3 regions of the Clostridium sp. BJN0001 genome follow, and region 2 is predicted to be linked to each of the others. Evidence: a T-box and tRNA genes for the amino acid it is inferred to sense, from the RefSeq annotation. Region 2 holds a T-box; the other regions hold tRNA genes.
The links. A T-box is a leader RNA that pairs with one kind of tRNA and senses whether it is charged. The one in region 2 lies ahead of thrS (threonine--tRNA ligase), so its partner is inferred to be a tRNA-Thr.
Positions count from the first base shown of each region.

Region 1: it has a tRNA-Thr gene. The T-box ahead of thrS (threonine--tRNA ligase) is inferred to sense a tRNA for this amino acid. The anticodon was not compared.
Region 3: it has a tRNA-Thr gene. The T-box ahead of thrS (threonine--tRNA ligase) is inferred to sense a tRNA for this amino acid. The anticodon was not compared.

Region 1 is NZ_CP094971.1:2,073,720-2,079,719, forward strand. It holds gene MTX53_RS10100 (ATP-dependent RecD-like DNA helicase) at 1-2,146, opposite strand, end outside; gene metK (methionine adenosyltransferase) at 2,267-3,442, opposite strand; SAM riboswitch class I at 3,540-3,642, opposite strand; tRNA gene MTX53_RS10110 (tRNA-Tyr) at 3,752-3,836, opposite strand; tRNA gene MTX53_RS10115 (tRNA-Thr) at 3,849-3,923, opposite strand; tRNA gene MTX53_RS10120 (tRNA-Val) at 3,945-4,020, opposite strand; tRNA gene MTX53_RS10125 (tRNA-Tyr) at 4,027-4,111, opposite strand; tRNA gene MTX53_RS10130 (tRNA-Thr) at 4,125-4,199, opposite strand; tRNA gene MTX53_RS10135 (tRNA-Val) at 4,221-4,296, opposite strand; tRNA gene MTX53_RS10140 (tRNA-Tyr) at 4,303-4,387, opposite strand; gene MTX53_RS10145 (hypothetical protein) at 4,549-4,950, opposite strand; gene yyaC (spore protease YyaC) at 5,062-5,568, shown strand; gene mreB (rod shape-determining protein MreB) at 5,651-6,000, opposite strand, start outside.
Region 2 is NZ_CP094971.1:342,102-348,101, forward strand. It holds gene MTX53_RS01735 (hypothetical protein) at 1-976, opposite strand, end outside; gene MTX53_RS01740 (CYTH domain-containing protein) at 1,171-1,713, opposite strand; gene thrS (threonine--tRNA ligase) at 2,067-3,998, opposite strand; T-box leader at 4,066-4,322, opposite strand; gene MTX53_RS01750 (efflux RND transporter periplasmic adaptor subunit) at 4,482-5,927, shown strand; gene MTX53_RS01755 (ABC transporter ATP-binding protein) at 5,933-6,000, shown strand, end outside.
Region 3 is NZ_CP094971.1:2,656,126-2,662,125, forward strand. It holds gene MTX53_RS12825 (DMT family transporter) at 1-39, shown strand, start outside; gene MTX53_RS12830 (MBL fold metallo-hydrolase) at 61-876, shown strand; gene MTX53_RS12835 (S8 family serine peptidase) at 942-2,165, shown strand; gene MTX53_RS12840 (DnaD domain protein) at 2,241-3,203, shown strand; gene MTX53_RS12845 (ATP-binding protein) at 3,196-4,173, shown strand; tRNA gene MTX53_RS12850 (tRNA-Asp) at 4,261-4,337, opposite strand; tRNA gene MTX53_RS12855 (tRNA-Val) at 4,357-4,432, opposite strand; tRNA gene MTX53_RS12860 (tRNA-Glu) at 4,451-4,525, opposite strand; tRNA gene MTX53_RS12865 (tRNA-Thr) at 4,537-4,611, opposite strand; tRNA gene MTX53_RS12870 (tRNA-Asp) at 4,625-4,701, opposite strand; tRNA gene MTX53_RS12875 (tRNA-Val) at 4,721-4,796, opposite strand; tRNA gene MTX53_RS12880 (tRNA-Glu) at 4,815-4,889, opposite strand; tRNA gene MTX53_RS12885 (tRNA-Thr) at 4,901-4,975, opposite strand; tRNA gene MTX53_RS12890 (tRNA-Asp) at 4,989-5,065, opposite strand; tRNA gene MTX53_RS12895 (tRNA-Val) at 5,085-5,160, opposite strand; tRNA gene MTX53_RS12900 (tRNA-Glu) at 5,177-5,251, opposite strand; gene MTX53_RS12905 (NAD(P)/FAD-dependent oxidoreductase) at 5,722-6,000, shown strand, end outside.

The DNA of each region.
Region 1 (6,000 bases), 960 kb from region 2:
TTATCATAAATTCTAATGCTTTTTGCATTCCAACTATTACAACAAGTTGCTTTGCCCTTGTTATACCCGTGTATAATAAATTTCTATTCATTAAAAATGGTGATCCCATAAAAATAGGAATTACTATTACTTTAAATTCGCTTCCTTGGCTCTTATGAATTGTCGCTGCATATGATAAATCAAGATCATCAAGATTTGAAAAATCATAATTAACTTTTTTATCATCATCAAATATTACAGTTAATTTTTCATTTTCATTATTTATCTTTGTAATCATTCCAAGTTCTCCATTAAATATACCACTTCCATGTTCCAAAGAGGAATTAACATTACTCCACGGAAGAGAATAATTGTTTTTAATCTGCATAACTTTATCCCCTTCTCTAAATGTAACATCCTTATTCTTTATTTCTTTTTTAGATTGTGATTTTGGATTAAATACTTCTTGAAGTTTTGAATTAAGATTTATTACACCAAGAGTGCCTTTTTTCATAGGTGATAAAACCTGTATATCCCACACTCTATCCCATGTTTTGTTGAAATTAGGGAGTCTTTTCCCTATAAGATCAATAACTGTACTTAATATTTTTTCAGGATTTTCATGTCTTATAAAGAAAAAATCTTTATCTTTTTTATTTAAAATAGGCATAATTCCTTCATTTATTCTATGTGCATTTACTACAATAAGACTTTCTTTAGCCTGCCTAAATATCTCTTTTAAGCATACAACTTTTATTGACTCGCTTTCAATTAGATCTTTTAGAACATTTCCAGGGCCTACTGATGGAAGCTGATCAGAATCTCCTGCTATTATTATTCTTGTTCCAAGTTTAACAGCCTTTAAAAGATTATGCATTAAAATTACATCTATCATTGATGCTTCATCTATTACTATAACATCTGTTTCAATAGGTGATGATTCATCTTTATCAAATACAGTTTTTCCATCAGATTCTGAAACATTCATTTCAAGGAGCCTATGTATAGTTCTAGCTTCTCTTCCTGTTGACTCTGTCATTCTTTTTGCTGCTCTCCCTGTAGGTGCACATAAAAGAACTTTCATTCCATTTTGTTCATATATATCTATTATACATTTTATTATAGTGGTTTTTCCTGTTCCAGGTCCACCTGTAATTATTTCAATTCCATTTGCAAAAGCACCTTTTATAGCTTCTTTTTGAGAATTTGAAAAATTTATTTCGTTTATTTTTTCAAAATTTTCTATATCAAAATCAATATCAGAATTTATAGTTTGATAGTTTTGCATATAAAGATTAATTATCTTGCTTGTTATACCGAGTTCGCAATAATAGTAAGTTAATAGAAGAACTCTCTCCTCTTCACCTTTTTTTTCAACTATTATTTTCTTTTTACCAGCCATATCATATATATTTTCTAAGATATCTTCTTTCTTAACTTCTAAACTATCTGAACATTCATCTATAAGTTCATTTAGTGGCATATATGTATTTCCAGAATTACAAAATCTATTTAAAATGTATTTTATTCCACTTTGAATTCTAAACGATGAATCATTTTTAATTCCTATACTCATTGCAATTCTGTCTGCTGTTTTAAATCCAATCCCTGATATTTCATCTGATAAAATATAAGGATTTCTATTAACTATTCCTTTTGCATTAGGTCCAAATTTTTTATATATCTTCATACACTGATTAGTATTTACGCCATGACTTCCAAAGTATAAGACAATCTCTCTAAGTCCCTGTTTTTCTATATATGAATGATATATTATATCAAACTTTTTTTCACCTATTCCTTCAATTTCTTTAAGTCTTTCTATGCTATTTTCAAGTATATCTAATGTTTTTTCACCAAAAACATTAACTATTTTTTTTGCAGTTATAGGACCTATTCCTCTAATTATACCGGTAGATAAATAATTAATAACTGCTTCTTTAGATGTAGGTAAAATCTCTTCATATTCATTTATATTAAACTGCTTTCCAAACTTTTTATGTATAGTATAATATCCCTTCAAAGAAACATTCTGCCCAGATTTTATAAGAGGCACTATTCCAACAGCACTTATAATTTTATTTCCATTTCTTATTCTGCACACTGTATAACCTGTATCTTCATTCTGATATATAATACTTTCAACTAAACCTTCAAGTACCTCCATGATTATAATTTCCCTTTCTTAGCTTTAATCTTATAAATATTATAGCATAAAACACAATTACTTCTTAAAATACGCAAAAAAGGCCTTCATGAATAGCAATTCATGAAAGCCTTAAAAAAATTATAAATATTTCTTTATTTCATCAACTTTATTAAGTTTTTCCCAAGGAAGATCTAAGTCATTTCTTCCAAAATGACCATAAGCTGCAACCTGTTTATATATAGGTCTTCTTAAATCAAGATCTCTTATTATTGCACCTGGTCTTAAATCAAAGACTTTTTGAACAATTGAAACAATCTCATCTTCTGAAATCTTTGAAGTTCCAAATGTTTCAACTTCAATTGATACTGGTCTAGCAACTCCAATTGCATAAGCAAGTTGAATTTCAAGTTTATCAGCTACTCCTGCTGCTACAAGGTTTTTAGCAACCCATCTTGCTGCATATGCTGCAGATCTATCAACCTTTGTTGGATCTTTTCCTGAGAAAGCTCCACCACCGTGTCTTCCATATCCGCCATATGTATCAACAATTATCTTTCTTCCTGTTAATCCAGAATCTCCTTGAGGTCCTCCTACAACGAATCTGCCTGTTGGGTTTATAAAATACTTTGTATTTTCATCTAAAAGATCAGATGAAACTACTTCGTTTATTACATACTGTTTCATATCTTTTTCTATCTGCTCTAATGATACTTTTTCACTATGCTGAGTAGAAATAACTATTGTATCAACTCTCTTAGGCTTATTATCTTCATATTCAATAGTAACTTGTGTTTTACCATCTGGTCTTAAATAAGGTAAAGTTTCATTTTTTCTAACTTCAGTAAGTCTTCTTGAAAGTTTATGTGCAAGTGAAATAGGAAGTGGCATATAATCATCTGTTTCGTTTGTAGCAAAACCAAACATCATTCCCTGATCTCCAGCACCTATTTTGTCTAGCTCGTCTTTATCTCCGCTTCTTGATTCAAGAGCTCCATCTACTCCCTGAGCTATATCTGATGACTGTTCGTCAATTGATGTAAGAACAGAGCATGTATCACAATCAAAACCATACTTAGCTCTATCATAGCCTATTTCTCTTATTGTTTCTCTAACTACCTTAGGAATATCAACATAACAGTTTGTAGATATTTCTCCCATTACCATTACCATTCCTGTTGTTGTACATGTTTCGCATGCAACTCTTGCCATTTTATCTTCCGAAAGAATAGCATCAAGTATTGCATCAGAAATCTGATCGCACATTTTGTCTGGATGTCCTTCTGTAACTGATTCAGAAGTAAACAACTTTTTCATATATTTCTCCTCCATTTCATACTCTATATCAATTTTTAAGTATTTCAGTAAATAAAAAAACTCTTCTGATAAGAAGAGAATTTTTTTCTAATTTTCTTTCTTATCTTGTAGATTATTAGTATTCTACGGAATTTGCACCTTATATATTACAGGTTGCCGGGTTTCACAGGGCCCTTTCCCTCCACCTCTCTTGATAAGAGCATATATTAATTTTTTCAAATGTAATTCTATCATATGAATTGTTCATCGTCAATAGTTCATATATTCCAATAATAATAAAAAGACTGTCTAAATATTAGACAGTCTAAGTGGTGGAGGAAGATGGATTCGAACCATCGAAACACGAAGTAACAGATTTACAGTCTGCCCCCTTTGGCCACTCGGGAACTCCTCCTTAATAGTTTTGTGGAGCTGGCAATAGGAATCGAACCTACAACCTGCTGATTACAAGTCAGCTGCTCTACCGTTGAGCCATGCCAGCACAAGTATATTTTATTTTAAGTGGTGGGCACAACAGGGTTCGAACCTGTGACCCCCTGCTTGTAAGGCAGATGCTCTCCCAGCTGAGCTATGCGCCCTTAAAATGGTGGAGGAAGATGGATTCGAACCATCGAAACACGAAGTAACAGATTTACAGTCTGCCCCCTTTGGCCACTCGGGAATTCCTCCATAATAGTTTTTGTGGAGCTGGCAATAGGAATCGAACCTACAACCTGCTGATTACAAGTCAGCTGCTCTACCGTTGAGCCATGCCAGCACAAGTATATTTTATTTTAAGTGGTGGGCACAACAGGGTTCGAACCTGTGACCCCCTGCTTGTAAGGCAGATGCTCTCCCAGCTGAGCTATGCGCCCTTAAAATGGTGGAGGAAGATGGATTCGAACCATCGAAACACGAAGTAACAGATTTACAGTCTGCCCCCTTTGGCCACTCGGGAATTCCTCCATATACTGTTCACTTGAAAGTTTTCTAAACTCGCAACCGACAAAGACTAGTATATAGTCAAATCAATTTTTTTTCAACTTAATATTATAGCCATTATTTAAAATTACCTCTACATTTCGCTTATTTTCTCAGTTTTTCTTTGTTTTATTGCTTTATTCACTTTATATATTTATATTATCAAAATTGATATATTTTTTTAAAACTTTTTCTATTTTTTGATAGTCTTTGCTTCCAAGGCGCTTCTTTATTATATTAACATTATCTAAAAATGATTGACTATCGAGCTTACTATTATTATCTTCTATTTTAAATAGTTCATCAGATGATAATTTTGATATTACAGATTTAACTTCAGTCTTATCCTCTGGACACATATTATTAATTATTGAATTTAAATCTATTTGTGTTGTACTTTCATTCTGATTAGTAGCCATTGCTTCAGTAGACTCTTCTTCATCTATTTTATTATTAGCCTCACTATATATGCTATCATTTGAAAATAAAATTAAACTATTTAATATTATAGTAAAAACAAAAATTCCTATCAAACATACTTTTTTCATATTAATCTCCTTTTATGTTTATTATTATCTATATTAATTAATATTTCCATATAATATTTTTTTATACTATTTATATCTTTAATTTCATATATTTTCTAGAGGTGATTTATATTGAATAATGAGTATATGTTATCAAAACAGCTAATGAGATATTTAGATAAAGATACAGCAATAATCTGCATTGGAACTAATAAATGTATAGGAGATTCTCTTGGTCCTATTGTAGGTACACTGCTTACTTTAAATTGTTTTCCTCTTCAAGTGTATGGAAATCTAAATCATCAAATTCACGCATTAAATATAGATAGAGAATTATCTGAAATATATAAAAAATTTAGCAATTCAAAGTTAATTGGAATAGACGCATGTCTTGGATATGAAAAAGATATTGGCACTATAAAAATTCGAAATTGTGCCTTAAATCCAGGAAGAGGTGTTGGTAAAACTCTTCCTAAAATCGGAACATCATCAATTATTGGAATTGTAGATTCAAGTAATAATTCTGATTCATTTTTTAACAAAAACATAAGTAAATCTTTTATAATGAATATGGCAAAATCTATTTCACGAATAATTTTTAATGCATATGATATGTATAACGATTCTTTTCATGATTAATAAATTTTATAAAAAAATTGTGCACTAAATATTTAGTGCACAATACCTAAGTCTTTATATTTATATAATTTATATTCTAAATTTAGTCTTCTATAAGAACAATTTCTTTTGATTCTATATTTAGCTTATCTATATAATCAAGAACCTTTCCTGTTCCCTTTACAACACATTCAACTGGTTCATCTGCTATACGTGTCTCTACGCCTGTCCTATACGATATTAGCTTATCAAGACCATATAACATAGCTCCTCCACCAGTCATAAGTATTCCTTTTTCTGCAATATCTGCTGCAAGTTCAGGTGGTGTTTTTTCAAGAACTATTTTTACAGCTTCTGCAATACTCTCAACTGTTTCTTCTAGTGACTGTCTTACCTGTTCAGTAGTTATTTCAACTTCTCCAGGAAGTCCAGTAATTAAATTACGACCTTTAA
Region 2 (6,000 bases):
TTGCCATTTCACCGTTTGAATAGAAATAGTACCATGCTCCGTTTATCATCTGCCAACCTGTTACCATTTTACCGTCAGTTCCTAAATAGTACCATTTATGTGTTCTAGTTGCTTTCCATAGTTTTTGCTGTTTTACTGTATAGCATGGATCGTCTTCTATTAAGCAGACTTCACCAGTTTTATCGTCTAATATACCTGTATTACCAGCTAAGCCAGTTACATCATATGTGTCTAGCCAACCTGTCTGCATTTTTCCTATTTCTTTTGCGTTATTATATGAATATACATCTCTATCCCCATTTTCGTCTATAACTGGGGTAACCCATTCTTTGTATGGAGTAAAGAAGTACCAATTATTATCTATCTTTGCCCAGCCAGTTTTCATCTTACCATCTGTGCCAATATAGTATTTTGAATTGTCTATTGTAAACCATCTATTTGTCTGCATTACACCATCTTCAAGGTAGTACCAATGTCCACCATATGCCACCCATCCTGTTACTTCTTTTCTATCTATAAATGTTGCTATTTTTTCTCCTTTTTCATTCTTTTTCCATATAGGCGTTTCTTTTGCATGAGTTGTGCCTAGCTGCGATAGAAGTCTAAGTTCATATGTTAATGTTTTTTCTCCAAAATATCCATAATAATTTGCTTTACCATCTCGTATTGGTTCATAGCTATGAACTGCTTCACTTTCTATGCCTGTCTGATAATATCCCTCTACATTTGGTAAATATTTTAAATTTGACTCGTCTGGAATTAATCCCTCTGGACAGTCTACTTCTTTTTCTCCAAAGTCAAACGTTATTCTATTTTCATAGCATACCTCATTTGGAACAATATCAGTCATTTTGCCATAAGTGTGTAATGTTGCTGCACTTACTGGCACAGCATTAACTAAAGTAAAAAAGCCTGCTCCAGCTAGTGATATTGACATTGTTTTTGTTATACTTTTCTTTATTGAAATTTTTTTCATAAATTACCCCTTTAAAACAAATGTATATAGTAAGAGGATATTATAATATGTATAAAATTATGACACTTTCACTTTTACTATTGTATTAAATAGAGTAGAGAAGAAGATTATAATATTTATATAAAAACAAAAAATGACCATATCAAAATAATTTTTTATAATCATTTTGATACAGTCATTTTTATATTTAAAAACTAAAGTTTTTTATTTTTATAATCTTCTATTATTTTATAAATAGTTTCAGAAGTTGTATCAGAAGTTTTATAGCCTAAAAGTTCAACTACTTTTTTTAAGCTTTCCTCTGAATTTGTTTCAATTTCAAGATAGGGAAATGGACAGAAACTTTTTTCGTTTATATCAATTTCAACTAGAGAATCAAAAATTCTGTAGCTTTCTCGATATTTTTTTATAGACTGATTTAGGCATAGACCGAGTGATTTAAATATCCCTTCACCAGCTTTTTTATTTTCTATTATAGTTTCATTCTCGTCCATAACTTTAAATTTGCCCTGTGAAACTATTTTTTTAGTAGTCATATAATAGATAGTTTCATTATGTAAATGGTCATAAATTGTTCTTATTCTTGCATATCCTTTTTTATTTAAAAGCCTTTTATCTTCAAAATCATAAATATCATTTATCTGATCTTCAACTTTAACTTTCTCTGCGTTATTATCTGTTAATATTTTTCTTATGTTATCTACATTTATATCTATAAGTCTTGTCTCAAATTCCATAAAACCACCTTTTAGAATTGATAATTAATAATGAATAATTGATAAAATAATTGACAATTATCAATGGACAATTGTGGATGTTTCTGCGAAGGCGCAGAAACTAAAATTTAGTTTAAATGACAAAGGACATACTAAATGACAAAGGAAAAAGGACAAATGACAAAGATGGAAGTTTCTGCTCAAATCGCAGAAACTAAAATTTATTTAGCTTTCGCTTCAGGCGAAAGCCTTAGTATTTTGCGAGAATCGCAAAATACCATACAATGAAATTCCGTAGGAATTTCCACCTCATTTGTCATTTGTCCTTTGAAAGTTTGTCATCTGTAGCTGTTCTTTAACAGTTTGTCATTTTACTAAAGAGCTTTGGTAGCAATTTCCTTAAGAACTCTTCCGATAAAGTCGTCAAGCTTTTGAGCTCCTTCATCATCGTTCTTTCTGCTTCTTACAGAAACTTCGTTATTTGCTGCTTCTTTTTCGCCGACAACTAACATGTAAGGAACTTTTTCAAGTCTTGCTTCTCTTATCTTGTAGCCGATCTTTTCAACTCTTGTATCAAGTTCACATCTTATTCCGCTGTCTTTAAGATTCTTAGTTACATTTTCAGCGTAATCCTTGTATTTATCAGATATAGGAAGAACTTTTACTTGTACTGGTGCAAGCCATGTTGGGAAAGCACCTGCATATTTTTCAATAAGCATTGATAATGTTCTTTCATAGCATCCGATTGAAGATCTGTGGATTATATAAGGTCTCTTCTTTTGACCATCTTTGTCTGTGTAAGTCATATCAAATCTTTCAGCAAGAGCAAAGTCTATCTGAATAGTGAATAATGTATCTTCTTTTCCATGAACGTTCTTGCACTGAAGGTCAAGCTTTGGACCATAGAATGCTGCTTCATCATCTGCTTCAACATAGTTTATATTTAAATGATCAAGAATTTGTTTCATAACCTTTTGAGTGTGATCCCATGCTGCTGGATTGTTTATATACTTTTCAGCATTGTTTGGATCCCATTTTGAAAATCTATAAGTGATACCCTCAGTCATTCCTAAAGTATCCATTATGTATTTTATAAGTTCAAGTACAGATTTAAATTCTTGTTCTAATTGTTCTGGCATACACATGATATGTGCATCAGCTAATGTAAATTGTCTTACTCTTGTAAGTCCGTGCATTTCTCCTGATGCTTCATTTCTGAATAATACAGAAGTTTCATTGTATCTTAAAGGAAGATCTCTGTAGCTTCTCTGTTTTGATTTGTAGATGCAATACTGGAATGGACAAGTCATTGGTCTTAATGCATATACTTCATCATCTTTTTCTTCATCACCTAAAACAAACATGTCTTCTTTATAATGATCCCAGTGTCCTGAAACTTTATATAAATCGCTCTTAGCCATTAAAGGAGTTTTAGTTAAGAGATAGCCTCTCTTTTCTTCTTCATCTTCAACCCATCTTTGAAGAAGTTGAACAATTTTAGCACCCTTTGGCATAAGAAGTGGAAGTCCTTGACCTACTAATTCGTTAGTTGTGAATAATTCAAGTTCTCTTCCAAGTTTGTTATGATCTCTCTTAGCAGCTTCTTCTAAAGCTTTTAAGAATTCATCAAGTTGAGATTTCTTTAAGAATGCTGTTCCATATATTCTAGAAAGCATCTTATTTTTCTCGTTTCCTTTCCAGTAAGAACCAGAAGTTCTTGTAAGCTTTATAGCCTTTACGTTTTTAACGCTCATTAAATGAGGGCCTGCACAAAGATCTGTGAAATCTCCAATTTTGTAGAAAGAAATAACTTCTCCTTCAGCAAGATCATTTATAAGTTCAACTTTATAAGGTTCATCTTTCATAAGATCTAAAGCTTTGTCCTTTGGAAGTTCAAATCTTTCAATAGAAGGATTTTCCTTTATTATTTTCTTCATTTCTTTTTCGATTGCTACTAAATCATCAGTTGAGAAAGAACCTTCTTTATCAAAATCATAGTAGAATCCAGTATCAATTGATGGTCCTATTGCAAGCTTTGCTTCAGGGAATAATCTTTTTACAGCATATCCAAGTACATGTGATACTGTGTGTCTTATTGTAGCTAATCCTTCCTCTGAATCAGCAGTAAATATTTCAAGGTTAACATCTTTATCTATTATAGTTCGAAGGTCTTCGGTCTTTCCGTCTACCTTTGCGCAACATGCGTTCCTTGCTAAACCTTCGCTTATTGATTTTGAAATGTCTAAGATAGAAAGCTCTTTATCAAATTCTTTAACTGAGCCATCTTTTAAAGTAACTTTAATCATTTAAAAAACTCCTTTCAGAAAATTATCATTTATTTATTTATATAATAAAAAAATTCGTCTCTAAAAAATTAGAGACGAATTAGAATATCCGTGGTTCCACTCTGATTACCTTATTAAAAAATACACGCAAAAATAAAAGCGCAGCATTTTTAGCATAAAGCTTAAATAAGGTCACTTAAAAAAATATCGTAACGTGATAAAAACGGGTGTTATTAAGACCGCTCAGAGGTGGTTTTCAGTCTGAATATATTTGAATGCTCGCACCAAAATACATCTTCTCTTTGAAATATAATTACAGCTTACTGTCCTCATCAATGTTTTTTCCTATTCATGTTAGCTTTATTATAACATTTTAAAAGACGATGTCAACATAAAAATACTTAACAAAAATTAAGGAAAATTTTAGTTAAGTGTAATGTTTATTTCATATTAATAATTTATACTATATTTATGAAATAAAATAAATGCGGGGGATAGATATATATGCATAGTTTAAAAATTGGGAAATTAAAAGGCATACATTTTAAAGGGATAAGTTCTAATAAAAAAGAAAATAAAAAGAATAAACCAAAAAAGAAGATAAAAAAGAGATTTATTTTACTTGGAATAGTTTTAGTAATTATTTTAGCTATTATAATTAAATCGTTTATTATGCCAAAGCCATTAAAGGTGGCTGAGTGTTCTTCTCTTTCACGAGGCAATATAAAAACAAGCATAAGTGTTACTGGAAACATAAAAGCTAAAGATTCTTATGATGTATATACAAAGCTTAATAATTCTATAAAAGAAGTAAAGGTAAAAGAAGGCGATGAAGTTAAAAAAGGAGATGTACTTGCCATTTTAGATTCATCAGAACTTGAAAAGGATCTTGAACTTGCAAAAGAGCAGGCAGGAACATTTGAAAATGCAAATAAAATAAAAGCAGATGCTGCACTTAATAAATATAAAAATGCGAAAGAATCTGATACAGAGATAAAAAATGCACAGGAGTCTGTAAATTCTGCCTTAAATAATGTACATAGTAAAAAGAAAATTTATGAGCAGAATAAAATTTTATATGATGCAGGAGCTGTTTCAGAAAGTACACTTGATGAAAAAGAAAATGATTATAACAATGCAGAAAGTGAACTTTCAAAAGCAGAAAATGCACTTTCACAGGCAAAATCAAATTTTAATAACTCTATAACAGATGCAAAGTCAGCTTATGATTCTGCTATAAATGATGCAGATGACAAAAGTAAAGACATATCTATAGAAAAACAGGAACTTGAGATTGAAAAATGCACAATAACAGCACCAGAGGATGGAACAGTTGTAAAAGTTAATGCAAAAGTGGGCAATCCTGCAGCAGGAACACTATTTACAATTGAAGATTTAAATCATAAAGAAGTTACAGCTTCAATAAAAGAAATTGATAGACCAGATATAGAAGTTGGACAAGACGTTGAGATAAAAACAGATGCAACAGATGATGAAGTTATTCCTGGAAAAATAATAAGTTTAGATAAATCCATTCAAAGTGGAGCAAATATGATAACTTCTATGCAGTCTCAGGGAGGAGATAATAAAAATGGAGCATCTGCTTCAACTACTTCTTCAGGGTTTATGGCTAAGATTTCAATAGATGAAGATAATGAAAATATTTTATCAGGAATGAGTGCAAGACTTAATATAATAATAAATAGTAAAGATGATGTTTTAAATGCATCGTCAGATGCGATAGTTGATGATGATGAAGGAACATGCGTTTATGTAGCACAGAAAAATGAAGAAGGTAAATATATTGTAGAAAGGATTGCTGTAAATATAGGAATAGAATCTGATTTTTATACAGAAGTTTCTGGTGATGATTTAGAAGAAGGAATGCTTATAATAAATGATCCATCAAATGTTAAACCTTCTGATGTGATAGAAGTTTCTAAGGAGTAGATAATATGAGTAATGTAATTGAAATGAAAAATATTTCTAAGAGCTACCATGTTGGATCTGAAACTCAGCTTGA
Region 3 (6,000 bases), 370 kb from region 2:
ATGATACTTGGTATTGTAATATTTAAATGGAAACATTAATTAAAGGAGAGTTACAAAACTTTGAAAATATTATCAAATATAAATTTTTTATTTCATCTTACTTTAAACAATATACATCAATACTTTGTAAAAAATGAGTTATCAAAAACTGATAAACTTTTAAATAACTCAATAAACTGGTATGGCCATGCAACAACACTTATTAATATGTCTGGCAAAGTAATAATTACAGATCCTGTTCTTGGTAAAATGCTTGGCTATTTTAAACGTGTTACAGATATTCCTTATAAAATAAACGATAAAAAAGTTGATTATATACTTTTATCGCATGGTCATATGGATCATATGAGTTTTACATCTCTTGCAAAACTTAATAAAGATGCTGTAATAATAATCCCAAAAGGCTATAAAAAAATAATTAGACTTCTAGGTTTTAAAAAAATAGTACTTCTTCATCCTGGTGATACTTATGAGGACAAGTATATAAAAATCAAGGCTTTTAAAGCTAATCATGATGGGAGACGTTTTTATATTGGAATAGATAACGAAAGTATTTCTTACCTTATAGAAAGAAATAATAAAAAAGTTTTCTTTGCAGGTGATACTGCCTTTACTCATAACTTTGATGGAATTTCAGCTGATGTAGCATTAATGCCAGTTGGATGTTACAAGCCAGAAAGATTTTTATCAATGCATTGTAGTCCAGTTCAAAGTTACAACATGTTTAAAAAACTAGACTGCCCTATTATGATTCCAATTCATTATAAAACATTTAAAATATCACTTGAAAATTTTAATGAAACATTAGAGCAGTTAATAAGTTTTCATGATAGTTCAATTAAAATTATAGATATTGGAGAAACATATAAATTCTAAATTATATTTAACATTATCAAAAAATTTCATATAATATAATGAACTAATATAATTTAGAGAGTACTATGTTTCATATAAAAAATAAATTTGACAACAATCTTAAATATTACATTTCTAACGGCTACTATAGAAAATATAGAGTGCTTATAAAATATAAGAAATTTGAATCTTCTATAGCTAAAAAAATTAAAAAGTTAAACGGGGAAGTTATATGTGACATTCCCCTAATAAATCTTATATGTGCAAATATGTCTTCTAAAGCATTAAAAAGAATTTCTGAATATCCTGAAATTATAGAAATACATTTAGATGAATTTTTTATTCTATCTTCAGTTTCATCATCATTTAAAAAGAAAGTAAATCTTTCTCACAAATTTACTCTTAAAGGTAATGGAATTGGAGTTGGAATAATAGACAGCGGTGTATATCCTCATAATGATTTAATGTACCCATCCCATAAAATTAATTTTTTCTTAGATACTATTAATAATTTAAACTACCCTTATGATGACAATGGTCATGGTACCGCCGTAGCAGGGCTTATATCAGGAAGTGGTATCTTATCAGAGTATAAATATAATGGTATAGCAGAAAAAACCAAACTCTTTTGCATAAAAGCATTTGACTGTTATGGTAAAGGATACGTTTCAGATATTTTATATTCTATAGAAGTCTTAATAAATATTGCATCTGAAAATAATATAAAAGTAATATGTCTTCCCTGTGAAATGATGTCTGATAATACATTTATACTTTCTCTTTTTGATGAAATTTTTGCCTTTGCAGTATCAAAAGGATTAATTCCTATAGTTCCTGCTAAAACTATATCTAATTCTGAAAATTTACCTGGTAATTTAGGAATCGGACTATTAAAAAATTGTATAACCGTAGGAGGCGTTGATACTTCTCATAGAGAAATAGATATATATAAATATTCTTCTCGTGGATGTTTATTAGGGAAAAATATGAAACCTGATATTTCTGCGCCATGCAGTAATATAATATGTCTTTCATCAGATACTGAATATATATCAGAAAGAAATGGTTTAAAATTATATCCTAGAAAATTAGATAAACCTTACAGAATTCTTAGTGGAACTGCTCTTGCTGCTTCTTATACTGCAGGATTATGCTCCCTTATATGCGAAAAATATAATGATGTATGTTTAAATGATGTTTTATCAATACTAAAGTTATCAACTGATGAAACTTCTGATATATCTGATTTAATTATAGGAAATGGTGTTATAGACGTTAATAAATTATTTAACTCCAAATCAGAATATTAGTAATACTATTTATGATATAATAACCTTTAGATATAAATTTAATGAAAGGCTGGTAACAAACTGTTGAGTACACTTATGCTGAAAAACAGATTTCTTGATTTTACACCGGTAAGTAATATATTTATAGAAAAGTATATGGTAAAAGCACGTGGAGAGTTTGTAAAAGTATATCTCCTTCTTCTAAAGCATACTATATTTGGCGAACCGGGAGTAAATACTCAAATGCTTGCATCTTCACTCAATCTTTTAGAGTCAGATGTAATGAATGCTCTTAATTACTGGAATGATGAAACTGTAATAAAATTTCGTAAAATAGATAACTTAGGTAATTTTAGTATTGAATTTCTAGATCTTAATGAAGACTTTGAAAAATCTAATAAAAATCTAGATTTATTAAATGAACTTGATAATTCAAATACTAAAGATATGTTAAAAGATATTGAAAGCCTTCTTGGAAGACCTCTTTCTCCAAATGAAATGTCTATGTATCTAAGCTGGCAGAAAGAATTTAATTTTTCATCAGAGCTAATATATATTCTGATGGAATACTGTATATCACGTGGTAAAAGTGATCCTAGATATATAGAAAAAGTGGCAATAAACTGGCATGATATGAATATAACAACTGTTGAAGAAGCTCAAAATCTAATAAAAAGAAATGAAGACAAATGGGTAAGCATAAGAAAAATTCTTGCTTATCTTGGACTAAATGATAAACAGATAATGAAGCCACAGCAAGATATGATTGAAAAATGGCTATTTATTTATAAATTTCCACTTGATGTTATATACAAAGCATGTGATATATGCTCAGAACGTTTAAATAGAGCTGATCTTAAATATATTGATGGAATTCTTTCAAAATGGAATAAAAATAATCTTAAAACAATAAAAGATATTGCACTAAAAGATACAAGACCACAAAAGCCAAAAAATAAAAACACTAATTCAAAATTGAAATTCAATAATTTTAAACCACGAGAATATGATTATGATGAATTAGAGAAAAAACTGTTAGGATGGGATAAAGATGATTAAAGGCTATCAAGCAGAGATAATGAAGATATATCAGACTATACGAGATAATGAAGATAAAAAACAAAAAGAAAGAAGAAATGAAATTAAAAAAAAATATCCTGAAATAATAGAAATAGAAAATAAGATTTCAAAACTCTCTCTTAATATGGCAATAGATATTTTAAAATCAAAAGATAAAAATAATATTATAGAAAATTATAAAAATAAAATGACAGATTTAAAAATGAAAAAATGTGAACTTTTAGTTTCAAAAGGATACGATTCTGACTATCTAAATCATCATTACGACTGTCCAAAATGCAAAGATACTGGTTTTATTGGCACAGATAAATGTTCATGTTATAAAGAAAAACTAATACGTCTTTACTATAAGAATTCAGAACTTCAAAACATAATATCTGATAAGAATTTTGATACTTTTGATATTAATCTTTTTTCTACTCATAGAAATGAAAATGAGAAATATTCTCCAAGAAAAAATATGGAAAATAATCTTGATTATATAATGAAATCATATATACCCGATTTCAATAATATAACAACTAATCTTTTATTCTATGGTAATCCAGGAAGCGGAAAAACATTTTTATCATACTGCATAGCAGAAACACTTTTAAACGCAGGATATCTTGTTGTATACAGAACTTCTGAAGAACTAATTGATAACTTAAGAGATGTTAGATTTAATAATGATAATAATATTGAGGAACTTCTTCTTGATTGTGATCTTCTTATAATTGATGACTTAGGATCGGAACATTTAAATGAATTTTCAGTTTCTGAATTATTTTCTTTCCTAAATAAAAAAATATTAACAAATAAAAAAATGCTTATTTCTACAAATCTTACATTACCTGAAATTGTTAAAAATTATAGTGAAAGAATTTCATCAAGACTTATTGGAGATTTTAAACTTTGCAAATTTTATTCTGACGATATACGAATAAAAAAGAATTTAAACAATAGATAAACTAAATATTATGCTATTTATAATAAAAAGAGGTTTTCTCTTTTTTTATAAATAAAAAAAATACCGATATAAAATATCGGTATTTTTTGGCGACTCAGGAGGGGATCGAACCCTTGACCTCCGGCGTGACAGGCCGGCACTCTAACCAGCTGAGCTACTGAGCCATATTATATATTATACTTATGGTGGGCACAACAGGGCTCGAACCTGTGACCCTCTGCTTGTAAGGCAGATGCTCTCCCAGCTGAGCTATGCGCCCATAAGTTTTTAATTAAAATGGTGACTCCTACGGGACTTGAACCCATGTTACCACCGTGAAAGGGTGGTGTCTTAACCACTTGACCAAGGAGCCATATATTTATTTGGAGCTGGCAATAGGAATCGAACCTACAACCTGCTGATTACAAGTCAGCTGCTCTACCGTTGAGCCATGCCAGCTCATAAGTAAAATTGGCGACTCAGGAGGGGATCGAACCCTTGACCTCCGGCGTGACAGGCCGGCACTCTAACCAGCTGAGCTACTGAGCCATACTATAAATTTTACTTATGGTGGGCACAACAGGGCTCGAACCTGTGACCCTCTGCTTGTAAGGCAGATGCTCTCCCAGCTGAGCTATGCGCCCATAAGTTTTTAATTAAAATGGTGACTCCTACGGGACTTGAACCCATGTTACCACCGTGAAAGGGTGGTGTCTTAACCACTTGACCAAGGAGCCATATATTTATTTGGAGCTGGCAATAGGAATCGAACCTACAACCTGCTGATTACAAGTCAGCTGCTCTACCGTTGAGCCATGCCAGCTTATAAGTAAAATTGGCGACTCAGGAGGGGATCGAACCCTTGACCTCCGGCGTGACAGGCCGGCACTCTAACCAGCTGAGCTACTGAGCCATACTATAAATTTTACTTATGGTGGGCACAACAGGGCTCGAACCTGTGACCCTCTGCTTGTAAGGCAGATGCTCTCCCAGCTGAGCTATGCGCCCATAAGTTTAATTAAAATGGTGACTCCTACGGGACTTGAACCCATGTTACCACCGTGAAAGGGTGGTGTCTTAACCACTTGACCAAGGAGCCATATTGTTTAAGTTACGCTTAATTTATTGTGTCAAGCGCTAATCACATAGACTATAATACCTAAAATATTCGATTGTGTCAACACATTTTTTAAAAAGTTTTTATTTTATTTTTTTATTTTTCTATTTTTCTACTTTTTCTGCGCTATTAAAAATAGATGTTATCCCACTTATAGAGCCATTTATAATTATATATTACTTTTAAAAATTTCTATTTTTTATTGATATAAATTAATAAAAACTTCTTTCTAAAAATTCTATTAATACTTATATTTATATTTATATTTTTGATAATTGTTCCAAATAAATCTATTTATAGAAAATAATTTTACTCTAAATAAAATGTTTTAAATTATATAAATTTTTATCTTTATATGTGGTGTTCTTTATACTTATTATTAATATTCCTCACTTTTAACTTTATTATTACTGTGATAAAATTTATTTATATAATTTTGATGGAGGTGTACTATGTTTTTTCACGACTTAATAATACTAGGCGGCGGTGCATCCGGTCTTACTGCTGCAATTTGTGCAAAAGATTTAGGAATGGATGTTGCTATAATAGAATCTAACGATAGAATAGGAAAAAAGATACTATCCACAGGAAATGGAAGATGTAACATATCAAATAGTAAAATTGAAAGTCCATATATTAATTACCATAGTTCAAATAAAAATTTTTATAAAGAAATCTTAGATAATTTTTCAGTTTCAGATACAAAAAATTTCTTTATGTCATTAGGACTT